DNA from 4 places in the Streptomyces sp. NPDC024698 genome. Region 1 is predicted to be linked to each of the others. Evidence: riboswitches for the same ligand, from Rfam matches in the RefSeq annotation. Region 1 holds a riboswitch; each other region holds the start of a gene.
The links. A riboswitch is a leader RNA that binds a small molecule or an ion and turns the genes downstream of it on or off. The one in region 1 is predicted to bind cyclic di-AMP.

Region 1 (7,410 bases):
ACCGCCACCCCCATGTCTTCGGGGACGAGACGGCCACCACGCCCGAGGAGGTCAAGGAGCACTGGCTGCGGACCAAGGCCGAGGAGAAGCGGCGCACCTCCGTCACCCAGGGCGTCCCGCTCGGTCAGGCGGGCCTGGCCCTGTCGGCCAAGCTGTCGTCCCGGGCGCGCACGGCGGGACTCGACGTTCCGCTGCCCGCCGGCGAGGGCGTGGGGTACGAACTGCTGGCGATGGCCGTCCGGGCGGAGGCCGAGGGCGTCGACCCCGAGGCGGCCCTGCGCGCGGCTGCCCGCACCTACCGCGACGCGATCCGAGCGGCGGAGGGCCACGGGGAGACCACCGGGGACGAGGGTTCCACCGAGGACGACGACCAGGGCGACGACTAGGACGACGACCAGGGCGACGACCAGGGCGACGGCTAGGGCGTCGATCGGAGCGTCCGTGAGGCGGGTGGCCGGGGTGTCGGGTGGGTGCCCCGGCCGGCCCGGCACCGTGCGGTCGGGAGCCCGTCGGCCGCTGCGGATACCGTCGGGGAGTGACCGAGCCCGAAGCCACCGCCAGCGCCGCCCCCGAACTCTTCACCTGGGAGTTCGCCACCGACCCGTACCCGGCCTACGCCTGGCTCAGGGAGCACGCGCCCGTGCACCGCACCCGGCTGCCCAGCGGCGTGGAGGCCTGGCTCGTCACGCGGTACGCCGACGCCAAGCAGACGCTCGCCGACCAGCGGCTGTCCAAGAACCCCGCGCACCACGACGAGCCCGCGCACGCGAAGGGCCGGACCGGTATCCCCGGGGAGCGCAAGGCCGAGCTGATGACGCATCTGCTGAACATCGACCCGCCGGACCACACCCGGCTGCGGCGGCTCGTCAGCAAGGCGTTCACACCCCGGCGCGTGGCCGAATTCGTCCCGCGGGTGCAGGAGCTGACGGATCAGCTCATCGACGGGTTCGCGGCCAGGGGCTCCGCCGACCTCATCCACGAGTTCGCCTTCCCGCTCCCCATCTACGCCATCTGCGACCTGCTCGGCGTCCCGCGCGAGGACCAGGACGACTTCCGGGACTGGGCGGGCATGATGATCCGGCACGGCGGCGGCCCCAGGGGCGGGGTCGCCCGGTCCGTGAAGAAGATGCGCGGGTATCTCGCCGAGCTCATCCACCGCAAGCGCGAGGCGCTGACCGCGGAGCCCGAGCCCGGCGAGGACCTCATCTCCGGGCTCATCCGCGCCTCCGACCACGGGGAGCACCTCACCGAGAACGAGGCCGCCGCGATGGCCTTCATCCTGCTCTTCGCCGGGTTCGAGACGACGGTCAACCTCATCGGGAACGGGATGCACGCCCTGCTCACCCACCCCGGGCAGCGGGAGCGGCTCCAGTCCTCCCTCGCGGCCGGGGAGAGCGGTCTGCTGGAGACGGGGGTGGAGGAACTCCTGCGCTACGACGGGCCCGTGGAACTGGCCACCTGGCGGTTCGCGACCGAGGACGTGCGGATCGGCGGGCAGGACATCGCGGCCGGCGACCCCGTGCTCGTGGTCCTCGCGGCGGCGGACCGCGACCCGGAACGCTTCGAGGATCCGGACACGCTCGATCTTTCCCGACGTGACCTTCAGCACTTGGGTTACGGCCACGGCATCCACTACTGCCTGGGCGCGCCGCTCGCCCGGCTGGAGGGGCAGACCGCGATCCGTACGCTCCTCGACCGTCTTCCCGACATCCAACTCGCTGGAGAATCGGCTGATTTGCGCTGGCGCGGAGGCCTCATTATGCGGGGATTGCGCACACTTCCGGTGGAGTTCACCCCGGTCAAATAGGCCGTGATCGGCCCATCGCCGACCCTTCGCCTCCCCTGCTGAAGCGCTCCTTCCGCATACCGGAAGGAGCGCTCCCACGGCTACCGGAACATGACGGTCCATCAAATCTGTGATCTTCGCGTGATCTGTACTGCATCGACTTGTAACCAGCGATCGACTGCGACTACGTTCACCCATCAACGCGGCCCCCGTGCTTCCTGATTGACGGGAGTCGCGCTGCTCCCCGCTGTCACGCGAAAGGCTTCCGCATGCTCTCCGGGAACGGCCGTCACCGTCGCCCTCGTCAGGCCCCGGCACTCATCGTCGCCGCAGGGGTGACCGGATCGGCGATCGCCATCCCGTTGCTCGCCGCGGCGAGCGCGAGCGCCGCCGACGGAACCACCTGGGACCGGGTGGCACAGTGCGAGAGCGGTGGCGCGTGGAGCGCCAACCAGGGCAACGGGTACTACGGCGGCCTTCAGCTCGACCAGGAGAACTGGGAGGCGCACGGTGGTCTGGACTACGCCCCGACCGCCGACCAGGCCAGCCGCTCGCAGCAGATAGCCGTCGCCGAGAAGGTGCTCGACGACCAGGGACTCAAGGCCTGGCCGACCTGCGGGCCGCTCTCCGGGCTCAGTAAGGGCTCGGGCGAGATCAGCGTCGACACGGGCCTGGCCGGCGACTCGTCCAGCGGTGGTGACGACTCCAGTTCATACACTTCCTCCGGTTTGTCGACTTCGCCCAGCTCGTCCGCTTCGAGTGATTCGTCTGGTTCGGGCAACTCCTCGACCTCGGCCGACAGCACCCCGGCGCCGAGTGCTTCGCAGACCTCCGGCACTCCGGACGCGACGCCGGGCAAGAGCGACAAAACGGCTGATTCGGCCAAGTCGGGGCAGAAGGAAGCCTCTTCGAGCGCCTCCGCCACCCCGAGCGGCACCGGCGGGCGCCACCGCGGCGGCGAGGCCGCCGATGACGCCACCGGCGACACCGCCGACGGCTCGGCCGGACGGCACGCCGCGAGCGCCGAGAGCGACACCGCCGACGACTCGTACGCCGCAAAGGTCTTGGGCAGCATCTGGGACGGTTCCGGCGACCTCGGCCTCGGTGACGACTGGGACAAGCCGGCCGCTGCCGACACGTCGGCCGCCGACAGCGGTCCCGGCCTCGTCGTCCCTGGTCGGAGCATTGCCGTCGTCGCCGAAACGGCCCAGTAGTAGCGGGAGTTCGCGTCACGGTTCGCCGGGTAATGTCCCATTTGGTGCAAGTGAGAGATGGGTCTCAGAAGCCCTGATCGTCTTTGAATTTCCGTCGATCGACTGCTTACGGTCGTGACCGCTCGCCACAGCGGGCCCCGACGGTCGCAACGCCGAATCCTGCCAACGGCCGTACGGGAACAGTCGTCGCGTCATGCGCCGTAGGCAGGAGCGGGGGACCCAAGGTAAGTGCCGGGCCCGGGAGTCGAGAGACGTCCGGGATCGGCTTGGGGTGAAGCCGCGTGCCGGACGTCCTGGAGACGGGATCCGAGGCATGCGGCCGGGCAACTCATTCGGCCCGAACCCGACAGCTCACCTCGCAGGCGTCGGTGAGGGGATCTCTCCATGCTGTTCTCCAGCAAGGGCAAGCACCGCCGCCCGAACAAGGCCACCCGCGTCGCCGCTCTCGCCGGTGTCACCGGTGTCGCCATCGCCGCCCCGCTGATGGCGGCCGGCAACGCCTCCGCGGCCACCGCCTCCGAGTGGGACGCCGTCGCCCAGTGCGAGTCCGGCGGCAACTGGTCGATCAACACCGGCAACGGCTACTACGGCGGCCTTCAGTTCTCGTCCTCCACCTGGGCCGCGTACGGCGGCACCGCCTATGCCGCGAGCGCCGACCAGGCCTCGAAGTCGCAGCAGATCACCATCGGCGAGAAGGTCCTCGCCGCGCAGGGCAAGGGCGCCTGGCCGACCTGCGGCACCGGACTGTCGAGCACCCCCTACGGCGGCGGCTCCGCCCCGGCGGCCCCGTCCGCGCCCTCCTCGTCGAGCGCCTCGCAGAGCGCCCCCGCCACCCGGACGACGGAGCAGCCCGCCTCCCGTTCCGCGGAGCGCCCCGCCGCCCAGAAGACCGTCACCACGCCGACCGGCAAGAAGGTCAAGAAGGGCGACGGCGAGTACAAGGTCGTCAAGGGCGACACCCTGAGCTCGATCGCCGAGAAGAAGCACGTCAAGGGCGGTTGGCAGAAGCTGTTCAAGCTGAACAAGGACATCGTCGCCGACGCCGACGTCATCTACCCGGGCCAGCAGCTGCACCTGAGCTGAGCTGAGCCGATCCGGACGGCGCGGCACGCCGGTCGACCCGGCCGCTTTCGGCGGACGGCGGCCGGGACACCGGCACCGCGCCGCGACCCCGGCAGGCAACAGCCCCCTCGTGGGGTCTCCGCACGCACCGGAGACCCGTCGAGGCTCCCCGTCCCCACGGGCTCCCCGCTCCGGCGCGTGTTCCCCCGCACGCGCCGGAGCGGGGTTTTTTATTTCTTTTTTTGTTCCGTTCAGAAACAATATGTACGCTCAGTTCCGCTCAAGGGGTGGTCGATCGCTGGCCGATCCCCCTGAGCCGGTTAGGCTCATCCCGCGGGGCTGCCAAGCTCCGCGTACCCGCGTCACATCCCATAAGGAGATGCTCGTGCCGTCCATCGACGTCGTCGTAGCCCGGGAAATCCTGGACTCCCGAGGCAACCCCACGGTCGAGGTCGAGGTCGGCCTCGACGACGGCAGCACGGGTCGTGCCGCCGTTCCGTCCGGCGCCTCCACCGGAGCGTTCGAGGCCATCGAGCTTCGCGACGGTGACCCCAACCGCTACCACGGCAAGGGTGTCGAGAAGGCCGTCCTCGCCGTCATCGAGCAGATCGGCCCGGAGCTCGTCGGCTACGACGCCACCGAGCAGCGCCTGATCGACCAGGCGATGTTCGACCTCGACGCCACCGACAACAAGGGCTCGCTCGGCGCCAACGCCATCCTCGGCGTCTCGCTCGCCGTCGCGCACGCCGCCTCCGAGGCGTCCGACCTGCCGCTCTTCCGCTACCTCGGCGGCCCGAACGCGCACCTGCTGCCCGTTCCGATGATGAACATCCTGAACGGCGGCTCGCACGCCGACTCCAACGTGGACATCCAGGAGTTCATGATCGCGCCGATCGGCGCGGAGTCCTTCTCCGAGGCCCTGCGCTGGGGCGCCGAGGTCTACCACACCCTCAAGAAGGTGCTGAAGACCAAGGGCCTGTCCACCGGCCTCGGCGACGAGGGCGGCTTCGCCCCGAACCTTGAGTCCAACCGCGCCGCCCTCGACCTCATCGTCGAGGCCATCAAGCAGGCCGGTTACATCCCCGGTGAGCAGATCGCGCTCGCGCTCGACGTCGCCGCGTCCGAGTTCTACAAGGACGGCAAGTACGAGTTCGAGGGCAAGTCCCGCTCGGCCGCCGAGATGACCGAGTACTACGAGGAGCTCGTCTCCGCGTACCCGCTCGTCTCCATCGAGGACCCGCTGTACGAGGACGACTGGGCCGGCTGGAAGGTCATCACCGACAAGCTGGGCGACAAGGTCCAGATCGTCGGCGACGACCTCTTCGTCACCAACCCGGAGCGTCTGGCTCGCGGCATCGAGGAGGGCTCGGCCAACGCCCTGCTCGTCAAGGTCAACCAGATCGGTTCGCTGACCGAGACCCTGGACGCCGTCGAGCTGGCCCAGCGCAACGGCTTCAAGTGCATGATGTCCCACCGCTCCGGCGAGACCGAGGACGTCACCATCGCCGACCTCGCGGTCGCCGTGAACTGCGGTCAGATCAAGACCGGCGCCCCGGCCCGCTCGGACCGCGTCGCCAAGTACAACCAGCTGCTGCGCATCGAGGAGATCCTCGACGACGCCGCGGTGTACGCCGGCCGCTCGGCGTTCCCCCGCTTCAAGGGCTGAGCGAGCACCGTTCGCGAGCGCCGAGCCGCACGGCTCGGCAAGCGTCCTCCGTACGTCCCCGTACCCGGTCCCGTACCGTGTGCGGGGACGTACGCACGTGACGGGCCCCCACCGCGGGCCGGCAGCGGGGAGGCGGGATTCATGGCCGTGAAGGACCGGGACCGGTTCTCCACCTCGACCAGGCTGAAGCTGCTCGGCGAGCAGACGGCGGCCAGGGTCTACCGCTCCCAGACCAAACGGCAGGCGCGCCGCTCCCGGCTGACCGGCCGGGCCGCGCTGCTGGCCATGGTCCTGTGCTCCCTGATCGTCGCCCTCGCCTACCCGATGCGGCAGTACGTCTCCCAGCGCGCCCAGATCGGCGACCTGGAGCGGCAGCGGGAGCAGGCCAGCGAGCGGGTCGAGCAGCTGCGCGACCTCAAGGCGCGCTGGCAGGACGACGCGTACGCGAAGCAGCAGATCCGGCAGCGGCTGCACTATGTGATGCCGGGCGAGACCGGCTACGTCGTGATCGACCCGGACGCCGCGAAGCAGGCCCGCGCCGAACGCGGCACCGCCGACCGCCCCTGGTACACCAATGTCTGGGACGGCGTGGACAAATCCGACGCCGCAGACCGCTGACGACCATGAACTGACCAGAAAGACACGTGACTCACGGCATGGAAACGCCACCGCCCACCACCCCGCGCACCGAGCCCACCGACGCCGACGTCGAGGCCTTCAAGCAGCAGCTCGGCCGGCCGCCGCGCGGGCTGCGCGCGATCGTGCACCGCTGCCCCTGCGGCCAGCCGGACGTGGTGGAGACGGCGCCCCGCCTCCCCGACGGCACGCCGTTCCCGACCACGTACTACCTGACCTGCCCGCGGGCGGCGTCCGCGATCGGGACCCTGGAGGCCAACGGGGTCATGAAGGAGATGAGCGAACGGCTCGCCACCGACCCCGAGCTGGCCGCGGCCTACCGCGCCGCGCACGAGGACTACATCGCGCGCCGTGACGCCATCGAGGTCCTCGCGGGCTTCCCGAGCGCGGGCGGCATGCCCGACCGGGTCAAGTGCCTGCACGTCCTGGTGGCCCACTCGCTGGCCGCGGGACCGGGCGTCAACCCGCTCGGCGACGAGGCCATCGCGATGCTGCCCGAGTGGTGGCGCAAGGGCGCCTGCGTCACCGGCCCCGGCGACACGCCGAAGACGGAGGGCTCCGCGGAGTCCGACGAGTCGGCGGAGAACGACCGGTGACCCGCGTCGCCGCCGTCGACTGCGGTACGAACTCCATCCGCCTCCTGGTGGCCGATGTGGACCCGAGCACCGGCGAACTCGCCGACCTGGACCGGCGGATGACCATCGTGCGGCTGGGCCAGGGCGTCGACCGCACCGGCCGGCTCGCCCCCGAGGCGCTGGAGCGGACCTTCGACGCCTGCCGCGCCTACGCGCGGATCATCAAGGAGCACGGGGCCGAGCGGCTGCGCTTCGTCGCCACCTCCGCCTCCCGGGACGCCGAGAACCGGGACGAGTTCGTGCGCGGGGTGCTGGACATCCTCGGCGTCGAGCCTGAGGTCGTCACCGGCGACCAGGAGGCCGGGTTCTCCTTCACCGGCGCGACCAGGGAGCTGGCCGGGCGCTCCGACCTCGGCACGCCCTATCTGGTCGTGGACATCGGCGGCGGTTCGACCGAGTTCGTCGTCGGCG
Region 2 (7,410 bases), on a different contig from region 1:
CGCCGCGCTGGACCGGGCCGGAACGCCATACGCGGGAACGCGTGTCGCCGTGCAGGGGCTCGGCACCATGGGCGGGGCCACCGCGCGCTTCCTCGCGCGCGCGGGACTCGAGGTCGTGGCCGTCGCCGACATCAAGGGGACCATCGCCAACCCGGACGGCCTCGATGTCGACGCCCTGCTCGGGGCCCGGGACGCGTACGGAACGGTCGACCGCGGGGTGCTGCGCCCGGCGGACCGTGAACTCCCCGGTGACGCCTGGCTGTCCGCCGACGTGGAGGTGCTGGTGCCGGCCGCCGTCTCGTACGCGATCGACACGGCGAACCAGCGGGAGATCACGGCCCGTTGGATCGTCGAGGCGGCCAACATGCCCGTCCTGGCGGACGCGGAGGAGCTGCTCGCCGCGCGCGGGATCACCGTCCTGCCGGACGTCGTGGTCAACTCCGGTACGAACGCCTGGTGGTGGTGGACCCTGTTCGGGGACATCGGCGCCGACGCGGACGAGGCGTTCGCCCACACCCGGCGTTCCATGCGCGCCCTGATCGACCGGACGCTCGCGCGCGCGGAGGCCGACGGCACGACCCCGCGGGCCGCCGCCCACGCCATCGTCACGGACCGGCTGCCGGTCATCGCGGAGCGGTTCGGCTGGTACCGCTGAGGCCATGGCCCGGCGGGGCTCCGGGGGCCGGGCGCGGGCAAGGTGCCAGCTCCTGTCGGGGTCTCTCCGGTGCGGGCTGTGTAGGGTTGCCGCGTGGCGAGAGTGCGGTTGAGCGTGGCGGAGCGGCGCGAGGAGTTGCTGCGGGCCGCCGTCGAACAGATCGAGGCACGGGGCGTGGCGGCGGTACGCATCGCCGACGTGGCCTCGGCCCTGGGCGTGAGCAACGCGCTGGTGCTGTACCACTTCTCGACCAAGGAGAAGCTGGTCTCCGCCGCGTTCACCTATGCCGCCGAGGACGACCTCGCCCGTCTGCGCAAACTGCTCGGCCGCCGGACGACGGCACTGCGACGCCTTCGGGCCGCCGTGCGGTGGTACGCCCCGACCGGGCAGGCCAAGGGCTGGCGCCTGTGGATCGAGGGCTGGGCGGTCGCCCTGCGCGAGCCCGCGCTGCGCGAGGTCACCCGCGGTCTCGACCGGCAGTGGAAGGCCGCGATGACCGAGGTGATCGCGGAGGGCGTGGCCGCCGGCGAGTTCCGCTGCCCGGACCCCGCGAGTGCGGCCCTCAGGCTCACGGCGCTGCTGGACGGGCTTGCGGTCCAGATGACGGCGTACTCCGGCGGGGTGTCACGGGCCCGGACCCAGGAATGGGTCGACGAGGCCCTCGCCCGCGAACTGGGCCTGGAACGCGAGGCGTTGATCGCGGCGGTGCGCTAGGGCCTGTCGTTTGGATCAGGTCGCAGGGCATCGACGGGACTGCTCTGCACCGGTGAGCGGGCTCGGGCCCGGTGCAGGCACGGGCGTGAAGTCCGGCCCGGCCCGCGTCCCGGCTCCTCCGCACTCCCCTGGGTCTCGGGCGGCGTCGCGGGGTCGTTCTCCGGCCGGGGCGGTGACGGCACCGGGCCCGGCCGGGCAGGTCTGTCCCGCCGGCCGGGCCCGGTCTCCGTTCAGGCCACCGACTCGATGCGCAGCTTGATGTCGTCCGGTGAGAGGGGCCCCTTGGCCTCCACGTGGTCGCCCGAGGACTCCCCGCGCAGCCGTCGCCCGATCCAGGGGACCAGATACTCGCGCGCCCACTGGATGTTGTCGCGGCGCACCTCCAGCGTGCCGCGCGGCGGGAGGAGCGGCCAGGGCTGGTCCGGGTCGGCCGGCACCTCCAGGCCGAGGGCCTGCCCGGCGCGGAGCGCCACCCGGGTGTGCCCCTCGGGAGAGAGGTGCAGCCGGTCGCCGTCCCAGGCCCGGCGGTCCTGGATCGTCTTCAGGGACCAGAGGTCGAGAACGGGACAGCCGTAGCGGTCCGCGATGGCCCGCACATGTCCGTTGTACGTGGCGATCTTGCCGCGCAGGTGCTTGAGCACGGGGACGTCACGGGTGTCGAAGCCGGTGGTCACCATCACGGTGCCCACGGCGGAGGTGAGGTCGGCGACCGCGCGCTCGAAACGCTCCGCGACCTCGTGGGGGTCGGTGCCGGGGCGGATGATGTCGTTGCCGCCGGCGCAGAACGAGACCAGGTCCGGGCCGAGTTCCTTGGCCTCCTGGAGCTGGGTCTCGATGATCTGGTCGAGCAGTTTGCCGCGCACCGCGAGATTGGTGTAGTCGAAATCGCCTTCGGGCCTGCGGTCCGCGAGAAGTACCGCGAACCGGTCCGCCCAGCCGACGAACGCCCCGTCGGGCCCAGGGTCGCCGACGCCCTCGGTGAAGCTGTCCCCCACCGCCACGTACGACCCGATCACTGATCTGTTGTCATCCTTCGAATCGTCTGCCACATCGAGCATGATTCACCTTTCGATGTGAGCTACGCGACCGTAGGGAAGAGTTGACGGGCGGTGAGATAAGCCACTCGCCAAGCATTGGTCAACTCCGGAATAAGGCCCGCATCAAGGATGTTGAAGCAGCGATCGCCCGGATGCCCCGCAAACCGGCGCCACGGACACCGGTGCCACGGACGCACCGGAGGCCGGACCCAGGGGATCTGGGGTCCGGCCTCCGGAGTTGGTCCTGCCGTCAGGAGCAGGAGGTGGGGGGTCAGCCCACGGCGACACCGTGCGAGCGCAGGTACGCCACCGGGTCGACGTCGGAGCCGTAGTCGGGCGTGGTGCGGATCTCGAAGTGCAGGTGCGGTCCGGTCACGTTGCCGGTCGCGCCGGAGAGACCGATCTGCTGGCCCTCGGTCACGGTCTGGCCCGCGGAGACGGACAGCGACGACATGTGGGCGTACTGGGAGTACTTGCCGTCGGCGTGCTGGATGACGACCTGGTTGCCGTAGGCGCCGCCCCAGCCCGCGGAGACGACGGTGCCCGCGGCGATGGACTTGATCGTGGTGCCGGTCGGGACCACGAAGTCCACGCCGGTGTGGTAGCCGCTGGACCACATGCTGCCGGGCACCTTGTAGCCGGTGCCGATGCTGGTGCTGTCGACCGGCAGGGTGTAGCCGGAGGAGGAGCTGGCGGACGCGGTGGTGGTCGCGGCCTTGTCGGCGGCCGGGGTCGCCTCGGACGTCGCCGGGGCCGATGTCCGGGTGGCCGTGTGGGCGGCGGAGGCGGCCCTGTGGCCGAGCGACAGCTTCAGACCGGGGTGGATCAGCGACGGGTCGCCGCCGATGGCGGAGCGGTTGTCGGAGTAGATCTTCTTCCAACCGCCGCTGACGTTCTGCTCGTCGGCGATCTTCGAGAGGTAGTCCCCGGACTTCACCGCGTACGTCTTCGTCGTGGCGGCCGTGGCGGCCTTCGCGGCGGGGGCGGCGGTGACGGCCTTCTCGACGTGCTGCGCGACGGTGGCCTGGGTCGCGGCGTGGGCTCCCGTGGCTCCCATCAGGGGCAGCGCGAGTGCGGCGCCACCGGTGCCGGCCGCGGCGATCGTGCGGGTGAAACGCAGGGACTTGGGACGGCGGTGCTTACCCTTCGCGGGCATGGCGAATTCCTCTCCGGCGCCTGCGGGGTGAGCTGTCGGGTGCGGGCTGGAGATGCCCGGTCGCGCTGCTGCGCGGCTGTACCCCTAGCCTGTTCCGGAAACCGGACCAGGCACGGAACCTGTGGGTCCCCCGCTCCTGCCATGTACGGGTGAGTGTGCGGAATTCCGGGCGGCGGCAGGATTGGGCGTCCGTCCGGATTGAGGCAGAACGTAAGCGACATGAGAGCGCGTCGACAACTATGTGCGGTTTCTGTGCGCTCGCCTTTCTTGATCCATGCGGAATTCGCCGTCACCCTCCGTGGAATGACGATCTTCCGGACATCTCAACCCGCCCGGAAAAGCGGGCGCGTTGAGAAAGGGGGACGGCAACGCATCGTCACGAATATGACCCTCCTCACGCGACTCGCCCCAGTGCGCCCTATTCCAGGGCCAGTTGCCATGAAGGTGTTTATTCGGACAGAACGGGCAGATAAGCCTTTCGCGGATATCCGGCACTTGCGAGCGCCTCTCTTGAATAGAGAGTCGAAACTCCATCGATTCGAACATGCATACGAAGACATAACTCATTGCCTGAGGAACCCATGTCGTATCGTCGAGAGCGCGAGCCGGTACAACTGCCGACGAGCGGCGCCGAGTCCAGCCCGGCGACGCCGGAGGCCGAACAGGAGGAGCCCCGTGACGCAGCAGATCCCGTCGACCGAGCCCGAACTCGGCGGAGTGCGCAACTTCCGCGACGTGGGTGGACTGCCCACCGTGGACGGCCGGCGCGTGCGCCACGGTCATCTGTTCCGCAGTGGGCACCTCGCGCACGCCACGGAGGAGGACGCCGCGTTCCTCTCCTCCCTGGGACTCCACACGATCTTCGACTTCCGCAACGCCGCCGACCAGAAGCTGGAGGGTCCGGACGTCGAACTGCCGGGCGTGCGGAACGTGAACCTCCCGCTGAGCGACCCGGCGGACGGCAGCGAGTTCTGGAAGATGGTCCGCGACGGCGACATCGACCAGCTGCGCGCGCTCCTCGGCGACGACAAGGGCGCGGACCGGATGATCGGCTCGTACCGCGCGATCATCCGGGAGCGCACGGCGGAGCACTCCCAGGTGCTGCACGCCCTGGCCGACGACAGCGTGCCCGCGCTGATGCACTGCGCCGCGGGCAAGGACCGCGCGGGACTGTCCATCGCGGTCACCCTGCTCGCCCTCGGCGTCGAGCGCGAGGCGATCGTGGCCGACTACCTGGAGTCGAACGCCGCGCACCGCCGCTACAAGGTGCACCGCACCAATACCTCGGCCGGCGCCTACTCCCCCGAGGTGATGGAACTGCTCAGCCCGCTGTTCGACGCGCGCGCCGAGTACCTGACGGCCGCGTTCGACACGATCGAGGAGACCTGGGGCGGTGTCGAGGCCTATCTGGAGCAGGGGCTGGGGCTGACCCCCCAGCTGCGGGAACGGCTGCGCGCGCGACTCCTGGACTGAGCCGCGCGCCGGGGCCGGGGCGCTACTGGTTCTGCGCGCCGAGCGTGAAGAGCAGGTAGATGAAGGCCGCGAACAGATGGCCGACGGCGACGTAGATGATCAGCCGCACCCACAGGGCGCGCGGGAACTTGTCCTCCATGGACCGGCGGGGTTCCGTGGGTTCGGTCATGACGTCTCTCCCGGGGTGGGGTGGCCCGCCGCCGGACCGAGGCACAGCGCGGCGACGGGGCTCTGAAGCAGGGTGTGTACGAAGAGGAGCTCGGCCCCGTCGCGTTCCGCGGCGGCGATGCGGTGCGGGGTCAGCGAGTCGAAGTGGGCGCTGTCTCCCGGCGCCAGGACGTGCGCGGTGTCCCCGAGCCGCAGGTCGAGCCGCCCCTGGAGGACGTACAGCCACTCCTCGCCCGGGTGGACGCGCACGATGTCGCCCTGCGAGCCGTACGGGACCCGCACCCGCAGCGCCTGCATGCCGCGGCCGGCGGAACCCGCCTGCCAGTAGGTCCAGCCGCCGGCCGGGGCCGGTTCCATGTCGGCGGCCCGGACGATCGCGTCACGATCGGGGACCGCCTCGCCGAGCAGCTCGGAGACCGTCGTACCGTAGACACGGGCGAGCGTGAGCAGCATCGGCAGCGAGGGCTGGCGCTGGCCGGTCTCCAGCCGGGAGAGGTGGGCGGGCGAGAGCCCGGCGGCGCGGGCCGCGGCCTCCAGCGTGAGGGAGGCGCCGCGGCGCAGGGCGCGGAGCCGGGGTGCCACGGCGTGCAGCTCGGCGGACGGCTCGTCGGCCGCCCCTGGATCGGCGGGGCTCATAGGACCATTGAGCCAAACAATTGCCCGCGAGGCAATTTTCTTGCCCGTGAGGCAAAAAGCTCGGCCGTACCCGCCGGCCGCCGTGCCGGCCCGTGGGTACGGCCGGGTCTCAGCGGTTGGCCACCGCCTGCTTCACCAGCGTCTTCCCGAAGTCCCACATCAGCCCACCGCCGCCGTGGGCGTCCTCCATCACGGCCGTGAAGGCCTCCACGAACCGGTCGACGTCCCGCTCGTCGATCACCAGCGGCGGGATCAGCTTGATCACCTCCAGGTGGTCGCCGGAGACCTGGGTGAGGATGCGGTGCCGCTGGAGCAGCGGTACGACGACCATCTGCGCGAACAGACCCTTGCGCGCGGCCTGGAGCATGGTCCAGCGGCTGCGCAGCTTCAGGGACGCCGGCCGGCCGAACTCGATGCCGATCATCAGCCCCCTCCCGCGCACCTCGCTGAGCAGCTCGTAGCGGTCGACCAGGGCCGCCAGCCGGGACTTCAGCAGTTCTCCGGTGATCCGCGCGTTGGCGACGATCTGCTCGTTCTCCATCACGGAGAGCACCGCGAGACCCGCCGCCATGGCCTGCGCGTTGGAGCCGAAGCTCGCCGAGTGCACGAGGACCCGGTCCATGGAGGAGTAGACCTTCTTGAAGATCCAGTCCTTCCCGAGGGTCGCGCCCACCGGCACATAGCCGCCGGAGAGCGCCTTGGCCACGCACACCAGGTCCGGTTCGACGCCCTCCTCGTGCTGGTAGGCGTAGAAGTCCCCGGTCCGTCCGAGGCCGGTCTGCACCTCGTCCGCGATGAGCAGGGCCTTGTGCCGGTGGAGCAGGTCCTGGGCGGCGCGCAGATATCCGGGCGGGGACGCGTGCACGCCCTTGCCCTGGATCGGCTCCACGATCAGCGCGGCGACGTCGCCCTTCTTCAGCTCCCCGGCCAGGGCGTCGAGATCGCCGAGCGGGACGGCCGTGTCGGGCAGCAGCGGGGCGAAGCCGTCGCGGAAGCCGTCCTCGCCGTTCACCGACAGGGAGCCGGTGGTCAGTCCGTGGAAGGCGTGGGAGCAGTACAGGATCCTCGGCCTGCCGGTGGCGTACCGGGCGAACTTCAGCGCGGTCTCGACGGCCTCCGTGCCGCTGTTGCCGAAGAACACCCGGTCCAGGTGCGGGCTGTGGGTGAGCAGCCGCTCGGCGAGCAGGCCCGGCAGCGGCTGGCAGTCGAAGCGGGTGAGGTCGGCGAGCGAGGCGTCGAGGACGTCGTGGAGCGCCTGCCGGACGACGGGGTGATGGCGGCCGAGGCCCATCACCCCGAAGCCGGCGAGCATGTCGAGGTAGTCGTCGCCTTCGGCGTCCCAGAAGTGCGCGCCCTCGGCCCGTTCGTAGACCTTGTCGAAGCCGATGGTGTGCAGCATGCGCGGGAGCTGGTGGTTCAGGTACTTCGTGTGCAGTTCGTAACGCTCGGCTCCGCGCTCGGCGAGGAGTGCGCCGAGGTCGAACTCCCCCTTCTGGGCAGGGTCGGTCATGCCTGTTTCTCCTTGGGCGACTCTTCCTCGGCCTGCCGGTCGGCGGCCTCCGTCGGCTCGT
Region 3 (7,410 bases), on a different contig from region 1:
ACGCCCGGCGCCGATGACGGCGACCGAGCCCGGGGCGAGCAGCCGCTGAACGGAGCGGGCCTCGGCGCGCTGTTCCCGTGCGCGCTGCACGGCGAGGGACCGGTCGGTGGGTTCGAGGTCGAACTCCAGGCGGACGACGCCGTCCTCGAAGCTGCGCTTCTGGGTGTATCCGGCGTCGGTGAACACCTTGATCATCTTGTTGTTGGCGGGCAGCACCTCGGCGGCGAAGCGGCGGATGTCACGCTCGCGCGCCACGGCCGCGATGTGTTCGAGCAGCGCGGAGGCGACGCCCCGGCCCTGGTGGGCGTCCTGGACGAGGAAGGCGACCTCGGCCTCGTCGGCGGGCGCCGAGGCGGGCATTCCGTCCGCGTTGATCCGGTCGTACCGCACGGTGGCGATGAACTCTCCGCCGACCGTGGCCGCGAGGCCCACCCGGTCCACGAAGTCGTGGTGGGTGAAGCGGCGGACGTCCTTGGCGGACAGCCGGGGATAGGGCGCGAAGAAGCGGTAGTACTTCGACTCCTCGGACACCCGCTCGTAGAAGCTGACCAGACGCTCGGCGTCGTCGACGGTGATGGGCCTGACGCGCGCGGTGCCGCCGTCGCGCAGCACCACGTCGGCCTCCCAGTGGGCTGGGTACTCGTGCCGGTCCGACGAGGTCTGCATGGGCCCCAGAGTACGGCTCGCGTACGACAACGGCGCGAGGCAGTCTGAGGGTGACGGGCGCCCGGGCGGGCCTGTGCGTGTCGGCGAGGTCCCGGCCTCCCGGCGGCGCCCGGCACGCTCCGGAACCGACCCGCCCGGCACGCCTCGGAACCGGCACCGCGGCGGGTTGGGACCCGGGACCGTCCGGGCATGCCTCACGATATGGAACACTGGTCTAGACAACCCTGAACCCCCGAAGGGCAGCATCACATGGCTGAGCGCCGCGTCAACGTCGGCTGGACGGAGGGCCTCCACGCCCGCCCCGCCTCCATCTTCGTCCGGGCCACCACGGCCTCCGGTATCCCCGTGACGATCGCCAAGGCCGACGGCGCCCCCGTCAACGCGGCCTCCATGCTCGCGGTCCTCGGGCTCGGCGCCCAGGGCGGCGAGGAGATCGTCCTCGCGTCGGACTCCGAGGGCGCGGACACCGCCCTCGACCGTCTGGCGAAGCTGGTCGCCGAGGGGCTCGACGAGCTCCCCGAGACCGTCTGAGCCGCCCGACGGGCAGCAGGACACACGGCTGGGCCGCGCTCCCTTCACCGGGTGGCGCGGCTCAGCCGTTTTCCGTACCCCGCGCGGAAATCATCCGGGAACCCCGCACGGCCCTCGCGCCGCTGCCGCCGTAATGGCGTGCACGATAATTCCGGACACATGAATAAAAGGGCATCAGAAATGAGCCCCCACGGAATATCCCTCTTTGTATACGGCGCCCGTGTTAATGACGCAGGCCCGTCACGTTTACGGGATGTTGCGAACTCCTCACACGGTCCGGCCGTTCGGCGCCGGGAAACCGGAGCCGGTGCGCGGCCGTGGCGCGCTCGGTGTGCAGGGCCGTGATCGCGCGGGCCCGCTCGCTGTCGCCGCGGGCCACCGCGTCCACGATGCCGCCGTGCTCCGCCCAGGACTCCGCGGGGTCGGCCGGCGCGTCCACCGAGTACATCCAGGCGATCTTGTGGCGCAGCTGGGCGAGCGTGGACGTCAGCGCGGAACTGCCGGAGGCCTGCGCGAGCGTCTCGTGGAACCAGCCGCCCAGTGAGCGCAGATCCTCGCTGTTGCCCCGCCTGGAACGCTCCTGCCCCAGCCTGACCAGGCCGCGCAGCACCTTGAGGTGGGCCTCCGTACGCCGCTGGGCCGCCCTCGCGGCACCCAGCGGCTCCAGCAGCATGCGCATCTCCAGGAGGTCCGCGGCCTCCAGCTCGGTGGGCTCCGCGACACAGGCCCCCGCGTGCCGGCGGGTGACCACGAAGCCCTCGGCCTCCAGGGTGCGCAGCGCCTCGCGCACGGGGACGCGCGAGACGCCGTAGCGCCGCGCCAGCAGTTCCTCGGTGAGGCGGCCGCCGCGCTCGTAGACACCCGCGACGATGTCGTCACGGATCGCCGTGCACACCGAGTGCGCCGGAATACGCATGACGGACCTCCGCTTTAATCCCCGTGAAACGCCGTCGATTGACGCTTCTTCAGTGACTCTATTGCAGGAGGCGTGAATTTCCGATGGCATGCCTGAACCCATGGATATTTTTTGGACAGACGGCATCCGGAAACGACGATGCCCCGGCTCGGTGAACCGGGGCATCGAAAGCGGTGAAGAAGCCGCGAAGCGGTCGTCAGACGTTGACGCCGTGCGAGCGCAGGTAGGCGACGGGGTCCATGTCCGAGCCGTACTCGGCGGTCGTACGGGCCTCGAAGTGGAGGTGCGGTCCCGTGGTGTTGCCGGTGTCCCCGGAGAGACCGATCTGCTGGCCCGGGGTGACCGCCTGCCCCACGGACACGCCGATGGACGACAGGTGGCCGTACATGGTGTACGTGCCGTCATGCATCTTGATCACGACTTGATTGCCGTAGGCGCCGCCCCAGCCGGCCGTGACGACCGTGCCGGAGCCGACGGCGTGGACCGAGGTGCCGGACGCGGCGTGGAAGTCGACCCCGGTGTGGCTGCCGGAGGACCAGAGGCTGCTGCTCGCCTTGTAGCCGGTGGAGACGTACGAACCGGTGATCGGCAGGACGAACGTGTTCAGGCGCTTGCGCTCGGCCTCGCGGGCGGCGCGCTCCTTCGCCTGGCGGAGCTGCGCGGCCTGGGCGGCGGCCTGCTTGCGTGCCGTCTGCTCGGCCTGCTTGCGCGCGGCGGCCTCGTCGGCGGCGCGCTGCTGTGCGAAGGCCTGGGCGTCGATCTGGTCGGCGACGGCGTCGTTCAGGGTGACGGTCTGGGTCAGCCCGGTCTGCTCGACGGAGGCCTCCGCGGCGAACGCGGGAGCGGCCAGGGTTCCGATCACACCGGTGGTGGTGAGCGCCGCGACCCCGACGGCGGTCGTGGTGGTGCTGTGCACCCGGCTGCTCGTACGACGATGCTTGCCGGTGCCACAGGTGAACGCCATGTAGGGGCTGATCCTTTCCTTCCCTCTCGCCTACCGGGTTAGCTGACGGGTTCGGAGCAGGAAGGTCTCCTACGGACCCCCTCAGGAGAGGGCGTCCGATTCACCCCAGGGACTGCGTATGGGTCCCCGGCTCCCCTGACTCGCGTCATGGAGGACTCGGCGATGACTGTCCGGTGCCGCGGGCGCGGCGCACTGCATGACGAACAGTCGCACCGACGCTAGACGGGGCCTCATTCGAACAACAAACGGATCACGATTTTTGTAACGCATGCCACAGGGCAGAAGGGGTAACCCCCGCACGAATACGGACATCTTGGGGGCTGCACCCGTAAACAGGAGGGCCCTGACGGCTCTTCAGCCGTCAGGGCCCTCCTGGGTCGCACGGGTTCTACTCGGCCGCCACCACGGTGACTTCACCGATCCCGAGGGCCCTGACCGGCTCCGCGATCTGCGCCGCGTCGCCCACCAGGACGGTCACCAGACGGTCCGTCGGGAAGGCGCTCACCGCCGCCGCGGTGGCCTCCACGGTGCCGGTGGCGGCCAGTTGACGGTAGAGCGTCGACTGGTAGTCGTCCGGCAGGTGCTGTTCGACCTGGTCCGCGAGCGTGCTCGCGACGGCCGCCGCCGTCTCGAACTTGAGGGGCGCGACGCCCACCAGGTTCTGCACGGCGACATCGCGCTCCGTGTCGGTCAGCCCCTCGGCCGCGAGCGTGCGCAGCACCTTCCACAGGTCGTCGAGCGCCGGACCGGTGTTGGGGGTGTCGACCGAGCCGCTGATGGCGAGCATCGCGGCGCCCGTGCCGTCCGGCGCGGAGCGCAGGACCTGCCCGAACGCCCGCACACCGTAGGTGTAGCCCTTCTCCTCGCGCAGGACGCGGTCCAGGCGCGAGGTGAGGGTGCCGCCGAGGCAGTAGGTGCCCAGGACCTGGGCGGGCCACACGCGGTCGTGCCGGTCGGAGCCGACCCGGCCGATGAGCAGCTGCGTCTGGACCGCGCCGGGGCGGTCGACGACGATCACGCGGCCGGTGTCGTCGGCGGTCACCGGCGGCACGGGAAGCGGCTCGGCGGACGAGCCGGTCCAGGAGCCGAGCGTGTCGGCGAGCAGCTCGTCGAGATCGATCCCGGTCAGGTCGCCCACGACGACGGCGGTGGCCGTCGCGGGGCGCACGTGCTTCTCGTAGAAGGCACGCACGGCCGACGAGTCGATGTTCCGGACGGTCTCCTCGCTGCCCTGGCGCGGGCGCGCCATGCGCGCGCTCGCCGGGAACAGCTCCTTGGAGAGCTCCTTGGCCGCACGACGGGCCGGATTCGCCGTTTCGTGCGGGATCTCGTCCAGGCGGTTGGTCACCAGTCGCTCGACCTCGCTGTCCGCGAACGCGGGGGCCCGCAGGGCGTCGGCGAGCAGGCCGAGGGCCTTGCCCAGGCGCGAGACGGGCACTTCGAGCGACAGGCGTACGCCGGGGTGGTCGGCGTGCGCGTCGAGTGTGGCGCCGCAGCGCTCCAGCTCGGCGGCGAAGTCCTCGGCCGAGTGCTTGTCGGTGCCCTCGGAGAAGGCGCGCGCCATGATCGTGGCGATGCCGTCCAGGCCAGCGGGCTCGGCGTCCAGCGGCGCGGCCAGGATCACCTCGACGGCGACGACCTGCTGTCCGGGGCGGTGGCAGCGCAGCACGGTCAGACCGTTGTCCAGGGTGCCACGCTCGGGAGCGGGGAACGCCCAGGGCTTGGGCTGTCCGGCCTGGGGGCGTGGGTGGAAGTCCATGGTGGCGAGCTGGGTCACTTCGCCGCCTCCTCGTCGGTCTCGTCGGCGGAGTCGGCCGCGTCGGCGGCCTCGGCGGTGGTCGGTTCGTAGACGAGCACCGCGCGGTTGTCGGGGCGCAGGCGGGCCTTGGCGGCCTCCCGGACCTCGTCCGCCGTGACGTCGAGGACGCGCTGTACGGCGGTCAGGGCGAGCTGCGGGTCACCGAACAGGACGGCGTAGCGGCACAGTTCGTCGGCGCGGCCCGCGACGGTGCCGAGTCGGTCGAGCCATTCGCGCTCCAACTGGGCCTGGGCGCGCTCCATCTCCCCGGCCGTGGGGCCCTCCTCGGCGAACCGGGCGAGCTCCTCGTCCACGGCGGCCTCGATGACCGGGACCTCGACGTCGCCGGACGTCTTCACGTCCAGCCAGCCCAGGGAGGGTGCTCCGGCGAGTCGCAGCAGGCCGAACCCGGCCGCGACGGCGGTGCGGTCACGGCGTACGAGCCGGTTGTAGAGCCGGGAGGACTCGCCGCCGCCGAGGACGGTGAGCGCCAGGTCGGCGGCGTCGCACGCGCGAGTGCCGTCCTCCGGGAGCCGGTAGGCGGCCATCAGCGCGCGGGCCGGGACGTCCTCCTCGACGACCTCGCGCAGCTGCTCGCCGACGATGTCGGGCAGCGAGCCGTCGCGCGGGGCGGGCTTGCCGTCGTGCCCGGGGATGGAGCCGAAGTACTTCTCGACCCAGACGAGCGTCTGCTCCGGGTCGATGTCACCGACGACCGACAGGACCGCGTTGTTGGGCGCGTAGTTGGTGCGGAAGAAGGCGCGGGCGTCCTCCAGGGTGGCCGCGTCCAGGTCCGCCATCGACCCGATCGGGGTGTGGTGGTACGGGTGGCCCTCGGGGTACGAGAGGGCGGTGAGCTTCTCGAAGGCGGTGCCGTACGGGACGTTGTCGTAACGCTGCCGGCGCTCGTTCTTCACGACGTCGCGCTGGTTCTCCATCGACTCGTCGTCCAGCGCCTCCAGCAGCGATCCCATGCGGTCGGCCTCCAGCCAGAGGGCGAGCTCCAGCTGGTGGGCGGGCATGGTCTCGAAGTAATTGGTGCGCTCGAAGCTCGTCGTGCCGTTGAGCGAGCCGCCGGCGCCCTGGACGAGTTCGAAGTGGCCGTTGCCGTGGACCTGCTTGGAGCCCTGGAACATCAGGTGCTCGAAAAGGTGGGCGAGACCGGTGCGGCCCTTGACCTCGTGGCGCGAGCCGACGTCGTACCAGAGGCACACCGCGGCGACCGGGGTCAGATGGTCCTCGGAGAGCACCACGCGCAGGCCGTTGGCCAGGCGGTGCTCGGTCGCTGTCAGGCCGCCGGAGCCTGCCTCAGCTGTGGCCGTGTGACCCATGGGCATGTACGTCCCTTCGATCGCGGAACTGCGTCAGTTCTGTCGGTCCTGCCACTGTATGCAAGCGCGCGGACGGGCGGCGCGGTTCCCGCACCTCGTACGCCGAGAGCGAGACTCACGCGTGTCCCCGGACCTCCCGGGGAAGCCTCCGGTGAAGCGGCCGCGACCGCGCTCGGGGCCGCCGGGCACCGGGCCCGGGAGCCACCCTGGAGCGGTCTCGGCGACGCCCGCGGAGCGTGCCGGCGGGGCGCTACGGACGGGTCGCGGTCGGCGTTGTCAGTGGGGCGGTCCACAATGGTGCGCGTCAGAACCCGTTCATGCCCCGGCAGAGACTGTGAAGGAGCCGCAGCAGCGATGGCCCGCCGCAGCACGAAGACCCCGCCGCCCGAAGACTCGTACGAGGAGAAGATCCTCGACATCGACGTCGTGGACGAGATGCAGGGCTCCTTCCTCGAATACGCGTACTCGGTCATCTACTCGCGAGCCCTGCCGGACGCCCGGGACGGCCTGAAGCCGGTCCACCGTCGCATCGTGTACCAGATGAACGAGATGGGCCTGCGTCCCGACCGCGGCTATGTGAAGTGTGCCCGTGTCGTCGGTGAGGTCATGGGCAAGCTGCACCCGCACGGCGACGCGTCGATCTACGACGCCCTGGTGCGTCTGGCGCAGCCCTTCTCCATGCGGCTGCCCCTGGTCGACGGCCACGGCAACTTCGGTTCGCTCGGCAACGACGACCCGCCGGCCGCGATGCGTTACACCGAGGCCCGGATGGCCGACGCGACGTCGCTGATGACCGAGTCGATCGACGAGGACACCGTCGACTTCACACCCAACTACGACGGCCAGGAGCGGGAGCCGGTGGCCCTCCCGGCCGCCTTCCCGAACCTGCTGGTCAACGGCTCGTCCGGGATCGCCGTCGGCATGGCCACGAACATGCCGCCGCACAACCTCAGTGAGGTCATCTCCGCCGCCCGGCACCTCATCCGCTACCCGGGCGCCGACCTCGAGACGCTGATGAAGCACGTCCCGGGCCCCGACCTGCCCACCGGCGGCCGGATCGTCGGCCTCTCCGGGATCAGGGACGCCTATGAGTCGGGCCGCGGCACCTTCAAGATCCGAGCAACGGTGTCGGTGGAGGACGTCACCGCGCGCCGCAAGGGCCTCGTCGTCACCGAGCTGCCCTTCACGGTGGGTCCGGAGAAGG
Region 4 (7,410 bases), on a different contig from region 1:
TGGACAAAAACAGCTGACGAGATCCTCGACAAAGTCGCCGCCTACTGCCACCGAATCTCTGACTCAGGTCACTAGAGGTCGTCCTACAGGCTCCAGGGCTCCTCGGGCGGGCCCTGGAGCCGCGCACCGGCGTCACCGGAGGGGCTCGGTTGAACGCGTGTGCTTCGGGTCCCGCGGATGGCGTACACTGGTTTCAACGACGCGGGGTGGAGCAGCTCGGTAGCTCGCTGGGCTCATAACCCAGAGGTCGCAGGTTCAAATCCTGTCCCCGCTACTGAAGACCAGAGGCCGGAACTCGGATTCACGAGTTCCGGCCTTTGGCATGTGCGCTCCGGCACCTGCCCCGACCGGTTCCACTTTCCCCCGGTCCCTCTTTTCGCCGGTCCCCCTTCCACCGGTTCCTCTTCCGTTGGTTCCTCTTCTCGTCGGCGGGCGCGGTCCTCCCCCGGTCGGGCCACACCGGTCGCCCGCCGCCACCGCACCGGTTCTGCTGGACGCGTGGGGCAGCCAGGAGGTGAGCGGCGGACCGGACAACGCGACGACCGGGCCGGCCGGCCGTCCCCCGAGGGCCGGCGGCCGGGGACCAGCTCACCGGCGGGAGCGCGGCCCCGCAGGCTCGTGCGCGCCCGCGCCTTCGTCCGGGCCCTGCCCGTGCTGCTCGTCGCCTCCGGGATCGTCTACGACTACTTCACCCCGGCCGCGTTCACCGCGGCGCCCTTCTTCACGGCCGCGCCCCTGGTCGCCGCCCCCCTCTCCTCGCTGCGCGGCACCGTTCTCGCCGGTGCCCTCGCCGTCGGCGCGGTGCTCGCGGTCCACTTCGTGCTCGGCATCGTCCTGCACGTCGACGCCGTCACCGAGGTGGTCACCGTGACCACGGCCGCCGTCCTGGCCGTCCTCATCAACATCGTGGTCCGGCGCGGCGACGAACGGCTCGCCTCGGTCCGGGAGATCGCCGAGTTCGCGCAGCGCGCCGTGCTGCCCGAGCCCGATGCCCGGATCGCGGGACTCGACGTCGCAGCCCGCTACGAGGCGGCGCAGGAGGACGCGTTCATCGGCGGCGACCTGTACGCGGTGCAGGACTCCCCGCACGGCGTACGGCTGGTCGTCGGGGACGTCCGCGGGAAGGGGATGACCGCGGTGGCCGCCGTGGCGACGGTGGTCGGCGCGTTCCGGGAGGCGGCCGAGCAGGAGAGGACCCTGGAGGGCGTCGCACGGCGCCTGGAGCGGGCACTGACCCGCGCGGGCTCCCGGCGCGACAGCGTCGAGAAGGCCGAGGGGTTCACCACCGCGGTCCTCGCCGAGATCCCGCACGGCGAGGGCGTCGTACGCGTCGTCAACCGGGGCCATCCGCCGCCCCTGCTGCTGCGCGCGGACGGCACGCTCGTCATCCTCTCCGCCGAGGCGTTCGCGCTGCCGCTCGGGATGAGCGAGCTGGGCGACCCGTACGCCCCGACGGTGCAGGACCGTTTTCCGCGCGGGGCGACACTGCTCCTGCACACCGACGGACTCTCCGAGGCCCGCGATCCGCGCGGCGACTTCTACGATCCTGTCGCCTGGCTGGCCGGACGGGTCTTCCCCGGCCCCGACGCGCTGCTGGCCGCCCTGATCGAGGCGGCCCGTCGGCACACGGGCGGCGCGCTGACGGACGATCTGGCGCTGCTCGCCGTCCGCCGCTCGTGACGTGGGCCGGCGGCGCGAGGCCAACTCGCCCGTTTTTCATCGCTCATGACCCCAAAGTCCAGGCCAAGAGGCGTTAAGGATCAGTCAGAACAGCTTGGAATTCAGTAGCCGGGTCTATTAACGTTCGATAACGCAGCGCGGCCGTAACAGCCGTCACAAGAGGTGGCTCCGTGCGCACGCGCCGAATCCCGCAAGGGAACCGGGGACCCACATCGTGGGGTGAATCGAGCGTAACCCGCCGTGTCAGCACGGTGGCAGTACGCCCGTAGGAGACCTTCCTGCTCCGAACCCGTCAGCTAACCCGGTAGGCGGCATGGAAGGAAAGGAGTGCGCCCACGTGGCGTCCAACCGGCCCGCTCAGCCAACCCCGTTCGCGCCGAACGAAACCCACACCTTCGGCTATGGCAAGGACGAGGAAACCTGGGAGGAGTGGAATCCCACCGCGGATTCCGTCGCTCCCGTCCGCGGCCGGCACCGCACGGGCAAGCAGCGCGGCGGAGGACTCGCCCGCAGCTCCACGGTTCTCGGCGTCGGCGTCATCGCCGCCGTCGGCGGCGGCGGCATCGCCAGCGCGGCCCCGGGCAAGGCGCCCGTCTCGATCTCGCTGCCCGACCTGTCGTCGGTCACCGCGTCGGCCAAGGCCCTGATATCGGACGGCGGATCCAGCACTCCCAAGGGCTCCACGACCCCGCTCACCAGCGCGGGCCTGACCAGCGCCGACGCGGCCCACGGCGCCACCGACGCCGGTGAGGCGCTGCGCGACCGCATCATGCAGCAGGCCAAGTCGCAGCAGAACCGCGCCGACACCGTCTCGCAGCAGGCCGCCCAGAACACCGCCGCGAAGAAGGCCGTCGCGGCCGCCGCCAAGCAGCAGGACGAGGCCGAGACCAAGGCCGCCGCCGCGAAGAAGAAGGCGGAGGAGGCGGCCAAGGCGAAGGCCGAGAAGGAGCGCCTCGCCGAACTCGCCAAGAGCTACTCGCTGCCGACCTCCTCGTACACCCTGACCTCGCGCTTCGGCGAGGCCGGCTCGATGTGGTCCTCCGGGTACCACACCGGACTCGACTTCGCGGCACCCACCGGCACGCTCATCAAGGCGATCCACAGCGGCACCGTCACCGAGGCCGGCTGGGCCGGCTCGTACGGCTACCGCACGATCCTCACCCTCGACGACGGTACGGAGCTGTGGTTCTGCCACCAGTCCTCCATCGGCGTCAGCGTGGGCCAGAAGGTCGCCACCGGCGATGTCATCGGACGGGTCGGCGCGACGGGCAACGTCACCGGGCCGCACCTGCACCTCGAAGTGCACCCCGGCGGCGCCGCGACCGGCATCGACCCGATGGCCTGGCTCCAGAGCAAGGGCCTCAACCCCTGATCCCCGGTGGTCCTGACGGCCCCCCCCGCGTCAGGACTGCCGGTCGGACGGGCACCGGCACCCGCGCACACCCCGGCCTCCCCGAGGTGATTGCGGAATACATCCATCCGGTGCGGGTGTTGACGTCGTACATGACTTCTCTTCGCAAGCTCGGTTCGTCCGACCTCGAGGTCTTCCCGCTCTCCCTCGGGGGCAACGTCTTCGGCTGGACGGCCGACGAGACCCGTTCCTTCGCCGTGCTCGACGCCTACGCGGCCGCCGGCGGCAACTTCCTCGACACGGCCGACTCCTACTCGGTGTGGATCGAGGGCAACGAGGGCGGCGAGTCCGAGACCATCATCGGCAAGTGGCTGAAGTCCCGCGGCAACCGCGAGGACATCGTGGTCGCCACCAAGGTCAGCCAGCACCCCGCCTTCCAGGGGCTGTCCGGTGCCAACATCAAGGCCGCGGCCGACGCCTCGCTGCGCCGCCTGGGCACCGACCACATCGACCTCTACTACACGCACTTCGACAAGACCGAAGTGCCGGTCGAAGAGATCATCGGCGCCCTCGACGAGTTGGTGAGGGCCGGCAAGGTGCGGCACATCGCCGCCTCCAACATCTCGCCCGAGCGGCTGCGGGAGTCCCTGGAGTTCTCCGACCGCGAGGGTCTCGCCCGCTATGTCGCGCTCCAGCCGCACTACAACCTCGTCTCGCGCGACACCTACGAGGGGGCCCTGCTGGACGTCGCCTCCCAGGCGGGTCTGGCGGCCGTCCCGTACTTCGCGCTCGCCGCGGGGTTCCTCACCGGCAAGTACCGCCCCGGCACGGAGGTCGACTCGGCGCGGGCGGCCGGCGCGGCCAAGCACCTCGGCACCGACCGCGGACCCAGGGTCCTCGCCGCCCTCGACGAGGTCGCCGGGGCCCACGGCGTCGCCGTCCCGACGGTCGCGCTCGCCTGGCTGGCCGCACAGCCGACGGTCGCCGCGCCGATCGCCTCCGCCCGCACGGTCGAACAGCTTCCTGCCCTGCTGGGCGTCGCGGACCTGACCCTGACGGACGAGGACCTGACCCGTCTGTCGCGGGCGTCGGCCTAGAAGCGGTACGGGTTGTACACGGGGTACGGGGCCGGCGCGGAGGCCTGCGCCGGCGGGCCGTACGGATGCGCGGGCGGAACGCGGGGCTGCGCGGGCGGTGCGGTGTACCCGTACCCCGGGGCCGGCCAGGGCGGTGGCGCGGGCAGCGGTGCCGTGAGGCGGGCCGCGTAGGCGAGCGCCGGACGGGCGAGATCCCGGCGGCGCCACAGCTCTTCGAGCAACTCGCGCTCCCGTACGACGAAGTCGGCGCCCGCCCGGCCCCGGCGCCCCCGGTGCCGCAGGAACGCCAGCGAGGTCGCGTACGCCTCGTACTCCGCCACCGAACGCGCGGCACTCTTCCCGAAGTGATGACCCGCGTACTCGCGGGCGATCTGCCGTGCCCGCATCGAGCCGAGCACCCAGGGTTCGGCCGCGCCCAGCCAGCCGGCCGCCGTGTACACCGGCAGTTCGCTACGGACGGTCCGCAGTTCGCGCTGCCGGGTCCAGACGACGAGCCAGGTCAGCAGCCCGAACGCGGGAACCATGAACGCGGCGTACACACCGAAGAAGCCGAACCGGCCGAAGCCCGACGAGCCGTTCCAGAGCGCGTGCATGCCCATCGCGAGCAGCAGTCCGGTGAGGGGGAGCAGCACGCGGCGCGTGTGCTGGCGTTCGGCGGACAGCGCCGCGACGCCGAAGCCGATGCCGGTCAGCACGGTGAACAGCGGATGCGCGAAGGGCGACATCACCACGCGGACGAAGAAGGTCGCCGCGGTGACGGAGGCGAGTCCGCTTTCCCCGCTGAGCCGGTCGGTCCCGAAGGCGGTGCCGAGATAGAGGATGTTCTCGGTGAACGCGAAGCCGGTGGCGGTGACCCCGGCGATGACGACTCCGTCGACGATCCCGGTGAAGTCCCGTCTGCGGAAGAGGAAGACGAGCAGCACGGCCGCCGCCTTCGAAGACTCCTCGACGACGGGCGCTATGACGGTGGCGCCGAGGGTGTCCGCGCCCGAGGGGCCCGCCGTCGTCATGGCGATCCAGCGGGTCGCGAAACTGTTCGCGACGATCGCTATCAGCGCGGCCGCGCAGGCGCCCCAGGCGAACGAGAAGAGCAGGTTGCGCCAGGGGCCCGGTTCGACCCGGTCCAGCCACCGGAAGGCGGCTATGAGCAGCGGCACGGGGAACACCGCCAGTCCGAGGCCGACCAGGAAGCCCTCGGTCCCGGTCTGTTCGCGGACGAGGGCGAGGATCACCAGGCCCGACATCGCGAGCAGCGTGATCAGCGCTCCGTACCGCACCCAGCCGCGCTGCCACCAGTGCGGATGGCGCGGCGCGGGTCCGGCGGGGGTGCCGGGCGGCAGCGGATACGCAGGATGGATGGCCACGGCATTGACCCTAACGAGGGAGGGCGCCGCCCGCGACGGTAACCGGGGTCCCCGGGAATTCCCGGCGGACGCCGACGGGTGTGTGCGGGTCAGTCGTCCGAGGTGTGCTGGTCTCGATGCTGTACGCGTCGGAAGAGGAGGTCGTTCACCACATGACCCTTGTCCAGTCCCTGGCCCTCGAAACGGGTGAGCGGCCGGAACTCCGGACGCGGCGCGAAACCGCCGCCGGGCACGGTGTTCTCGAAGTCGGGGTGCGCGGTCAGCACGTCCAGCATCTGTTCGGCGTAGGGCTCCCAGTCCGTCGCGCAGTGCACGAGCGCGCCCGGGGCGAGCCGGGTCGCGGCGAGGTCCAGGAACTCCGGCTGGATCAGCCGCCGCTTGTGGTGGCGCTTCTTGGGCCAGGGGTCGGGGAAGAAGACGCGCAGGCCGTTCAGCGAGTCGGGCGCGAGCATCTCGCGGAGCAGGATGATCGCGTCGCCGTTGGCAACGCGGACGTTGGTCAGACCGCTGCGCTCGGCGAGGTTGAGCAGATTGCCCTGGCCCGGTGTGTGCACGTCCACGGCGAGGATGCCGGTCCCCTGGTCCTCGGCGGCCATCAGCGCGGTGGCCTCGCCCATGCCGAAGCCGATCTCCAGCACGACGGGGACGGCGGCCCCGAACAGCTCCGCCAGGTCGAGCGTGCCCTGTCCGTCGATGTCCAGACCCCACTGGGGCCACAGCCGCTGCAACGCGTCGGCCTGGCCGGTCGTCACCCGGCTCCGGCGCGGCTGGAAACTCCGGATCCGCCGCTCGAAGTGCGAGCCGGCGGGATCGGCCTGCGGACCGCCGGGGAAACGGGGCTCGCCCTTGGCGCGGTGGTGACGCGGCGAGCCGTCCTCGGCGGAGGCGGGCCGGGTCTCTTCGGTGGAGTCGAGGAATTCAGACACAGTGGGATCGATTTTACGGGGGCGGCGACGCGGGGCGGCCCGGACCGGCTGGTGAGCCGGCCGGCGGACCACGAGCCGACACCCGGGCTCACCGCTCGGCTCCGCCTTGGTTCACCGCTCGGCCCCGTCGGAGCTCACCCGTGGCTCGCCTCCCGGTCCGCCGTGGCTCGCCTCCCGGCCGGTCGCGGAAGGCGGTGGGGTGGGCTCCCGGACAGGCGTGGACGGGCTCGCTCAGACCGCTGCCAGGGACGCCAGCGCGCGGCGGGCGACCTCGCGGCCGATCGGGAGGGAGGCGGTGGCCGCGGGGGACGGGGCGTTCAGTACGTGCACGGTCCTCGGGCCCTCCTTGATCAGGAAGTCGTCGACCAGGGTGCCGTCCCGCAGGACCGCCTGAGCGCGGACCCCGGCGGCCGCGGGGACCAGGTCCTCGGGCCTCACCGCGGGCAGCAGCCGCCGCACCGCCTCCGTGAACGCCGCCTTCGACACCGACCGGCGCAGCTCACCGGCTCCGTAACGCCAGTGCCTGCGGGCTATGTGCCAGGAACCGGGCCAGGCCAGGGTCCCGCCCAGTTCACGCGGCCGGACGACTCCCCAGTCGTATCCCTCTCGCGCGAGCGCGGGCACCGCGTTGGGGCCGACGTGGACACCGCCGTCGATGCCCCGGGTGAGATGGACGCCGAGGAACGGGAACGCCGGGTCGGGAACCGGGTACACCAGTCCGCGCACCAGCTCCGGCCGCGCCAGCGTGTAGTACTCGCCACGGAAGGGGACGATCCGCATCCCGGGGTCGTCGCCCGTGAGGCGGGCCGTCTCGTCGCAGTGCAGCCCCGAGCAGTTGACCAGCACCCGGCCGCGCACGATCGTCCCGTCGGCCGTGCGCACGGCCACGCCGAGATGCGGGCGGCGGTCGGCGCGCACGACCTGGGCGCCGTAACGGATATCCGCCCCGGAGGCCTCCCCGAGCCGGCGGGCCACCGCCACGAAGTCGCAGA

Region 2: another riboswitch for cyclic di-AMP. It lies ahead of ACZ4AA_RS25610 (M23 family metallopeptidase); the one in region 1 lies ahead of ACZ4AA_RS13120 (transglycosylase family protein).
Region 3: another riboswitch for cyclic di-AMP. It lies ahead of ACZ4AA_RS15135 (M23 family metallopeptidase); the one in region 1 lies ahead of ACZ4AA_RS13120 (transglycosylase family protein).
Region 4: another riboswitch for cyclic di-AMP. It lies ahead of ACZ4AA_RS37560 (M23 family metallopeptidase); the one in region 1 lies ahead of ACZ4AA_RS13120 (transglycosylase family protein).

Annotation. Positions count from the first base shown of each region.
Region 1 covers NZ_JBVHLK010000004.1:489,807-497,216, forward strand. The annotation lists gene ACZ4AA_RS13105 (nucleoside triphosphate pyrophosphohydrolase) at 1-386, shown strand, start outside; gene ACZ4AA_RS13110 (cytochrome P450 family protein) at 536-1,807, shown strand; gene ACZ4AA_RS13115 (transglycosylase family protein) at 2,056-3,000, shown strand; cyclic di-AMP (ydaO/yuaA leader) riboswitch at 3,187-3,380, shown strand; gene ACZ4AA_RS13120 (transglycosylase family protein) at 3,385-4,083, shown strand; gene eno (phosphopyruvate hydratase) at 4,442-5,728, shown strand; gene ACZ4AA_RS13130 (FtsB family cell division protein) at 5,870-6,346, shown strand; gene ACZ4AA_RS13135 (DUF501 domain-containing protein) at 6,385-6,960, shown strand; gene ACZ4AA_RS13140 (Ppx/GppA phosphatase family protein) at 6,957-7,410, shown strand, end outside.
Region 2 covers NZ_JBVHLK010000013.1:2,522-9,931, reverse strand. The annotation lists gene ACZ4AA_RS25625 (glutamate dehydrogenase) at 1-655, shown strand, start outside; gene ACZ4AA_RS25620 (TetR/AcrR family transcriptional regulator) at 749-1,369, shown strand; gene ACZ4AA_RS25615 (SGNH/GDSL hydrolase family protein) at 1,600-2,385, opposite strand; gene ACZ4AA_RS25610 (M23 family metallopeptidase) at 2,678-3,562, opposite strand; cyclic di-AMP (ydaO/yuaA leader) riboswitch at 3,567-3,724, opposite strand; gene ACZ4AA_RS25605 (tyrosine-protein phosphatase) at 4,238-5,035, shown strand; gene ACZ4AA_RS25600 (DUF6126 family protein) at 5,058-5,174, opposite strand; gene ACZ4AA_RS25595 (helix-turn-helix domain-containing protein) at 5,201-5,839, opposite strand; gene ACZ4AA_RS25590 (aspartate aminotransferase family protein) at 5,949-7,349, opposite strand; gene dxs (1-deoxy-D-xylulose-5-phosphate synthase) at 7,346-7,410, opposite strand, start outside.
Region 3 covers NZ_JBVHLK010000005.1:403,477-410,886, forward strand. The annotation lists gene ACZ4AA_RS15120 (bifunctional acetate--CoA ligase family protein/GNAT family N-acetyltransferase) at 1-666, opposite strand, end outside; gene ACZ4AA_RS15125 (HPr family phosphocarrier protein) at 916-1,197, shown strand; gene ACZ4AA_RS15130 (GntR family transcriptional regulator) at 1,421-2,113, opposite strand; gene ACZ4AA_RS15135 (M23 family metallopeptidase) at 2,310-3,077, opposite strand; cyclic di-AMP (ydaO/yuaA leader) riboswitch at 3,090-3,249, opposite strand; gene ACZ4AA_RS15140 (M16 family metallopeptidase) at 3,466-4,854, opposite strand; gene ACZ4AA_RS15145 (M16 family metallopeptidase) at 4,851-6,212, opposite strand; gene ACZ4AA_RS15150 (DNA gyrase/topoisomerase IV subunit A) at 6,561-7,410, shown strand, end outside.
Region 4 covers NZ_JBVHLK010000041.1:18,580-25,989, reverse strand. The annotation lists tRNA gene ACZ4AA_RS37570 (tRNA-Met) at 201-274, shown strand; gene ACZ4AA_RS37565 (PP2C family protein-serine/threonine phosphatase) at 499-1,680, shown strand; cyclic di-AMP (ydaO/yuaA leader) riboswitch at 1,850-2,006, shown strand; gene ACZ4AA_RS37560 (M23 family metallopeptidase) at 2,018-3,052, shown strand; gene ACZ4AA_RS37555 (aldo/keto reductase) at 3,184-4,128, shown strand; gene ACZ4AA_RS37550 (PrsW family intramembrane metalloprotease) at 4,125-5,492, opposite strand; gene trmB (tRNA (guanosine(46)-N7)-methyltransferase TrmB) at 5,582-6,418, opposite strand; gene lhgO (L-2-hydroxyglutarate oxidase) at 6,650-7,410, opposite strand, start outside.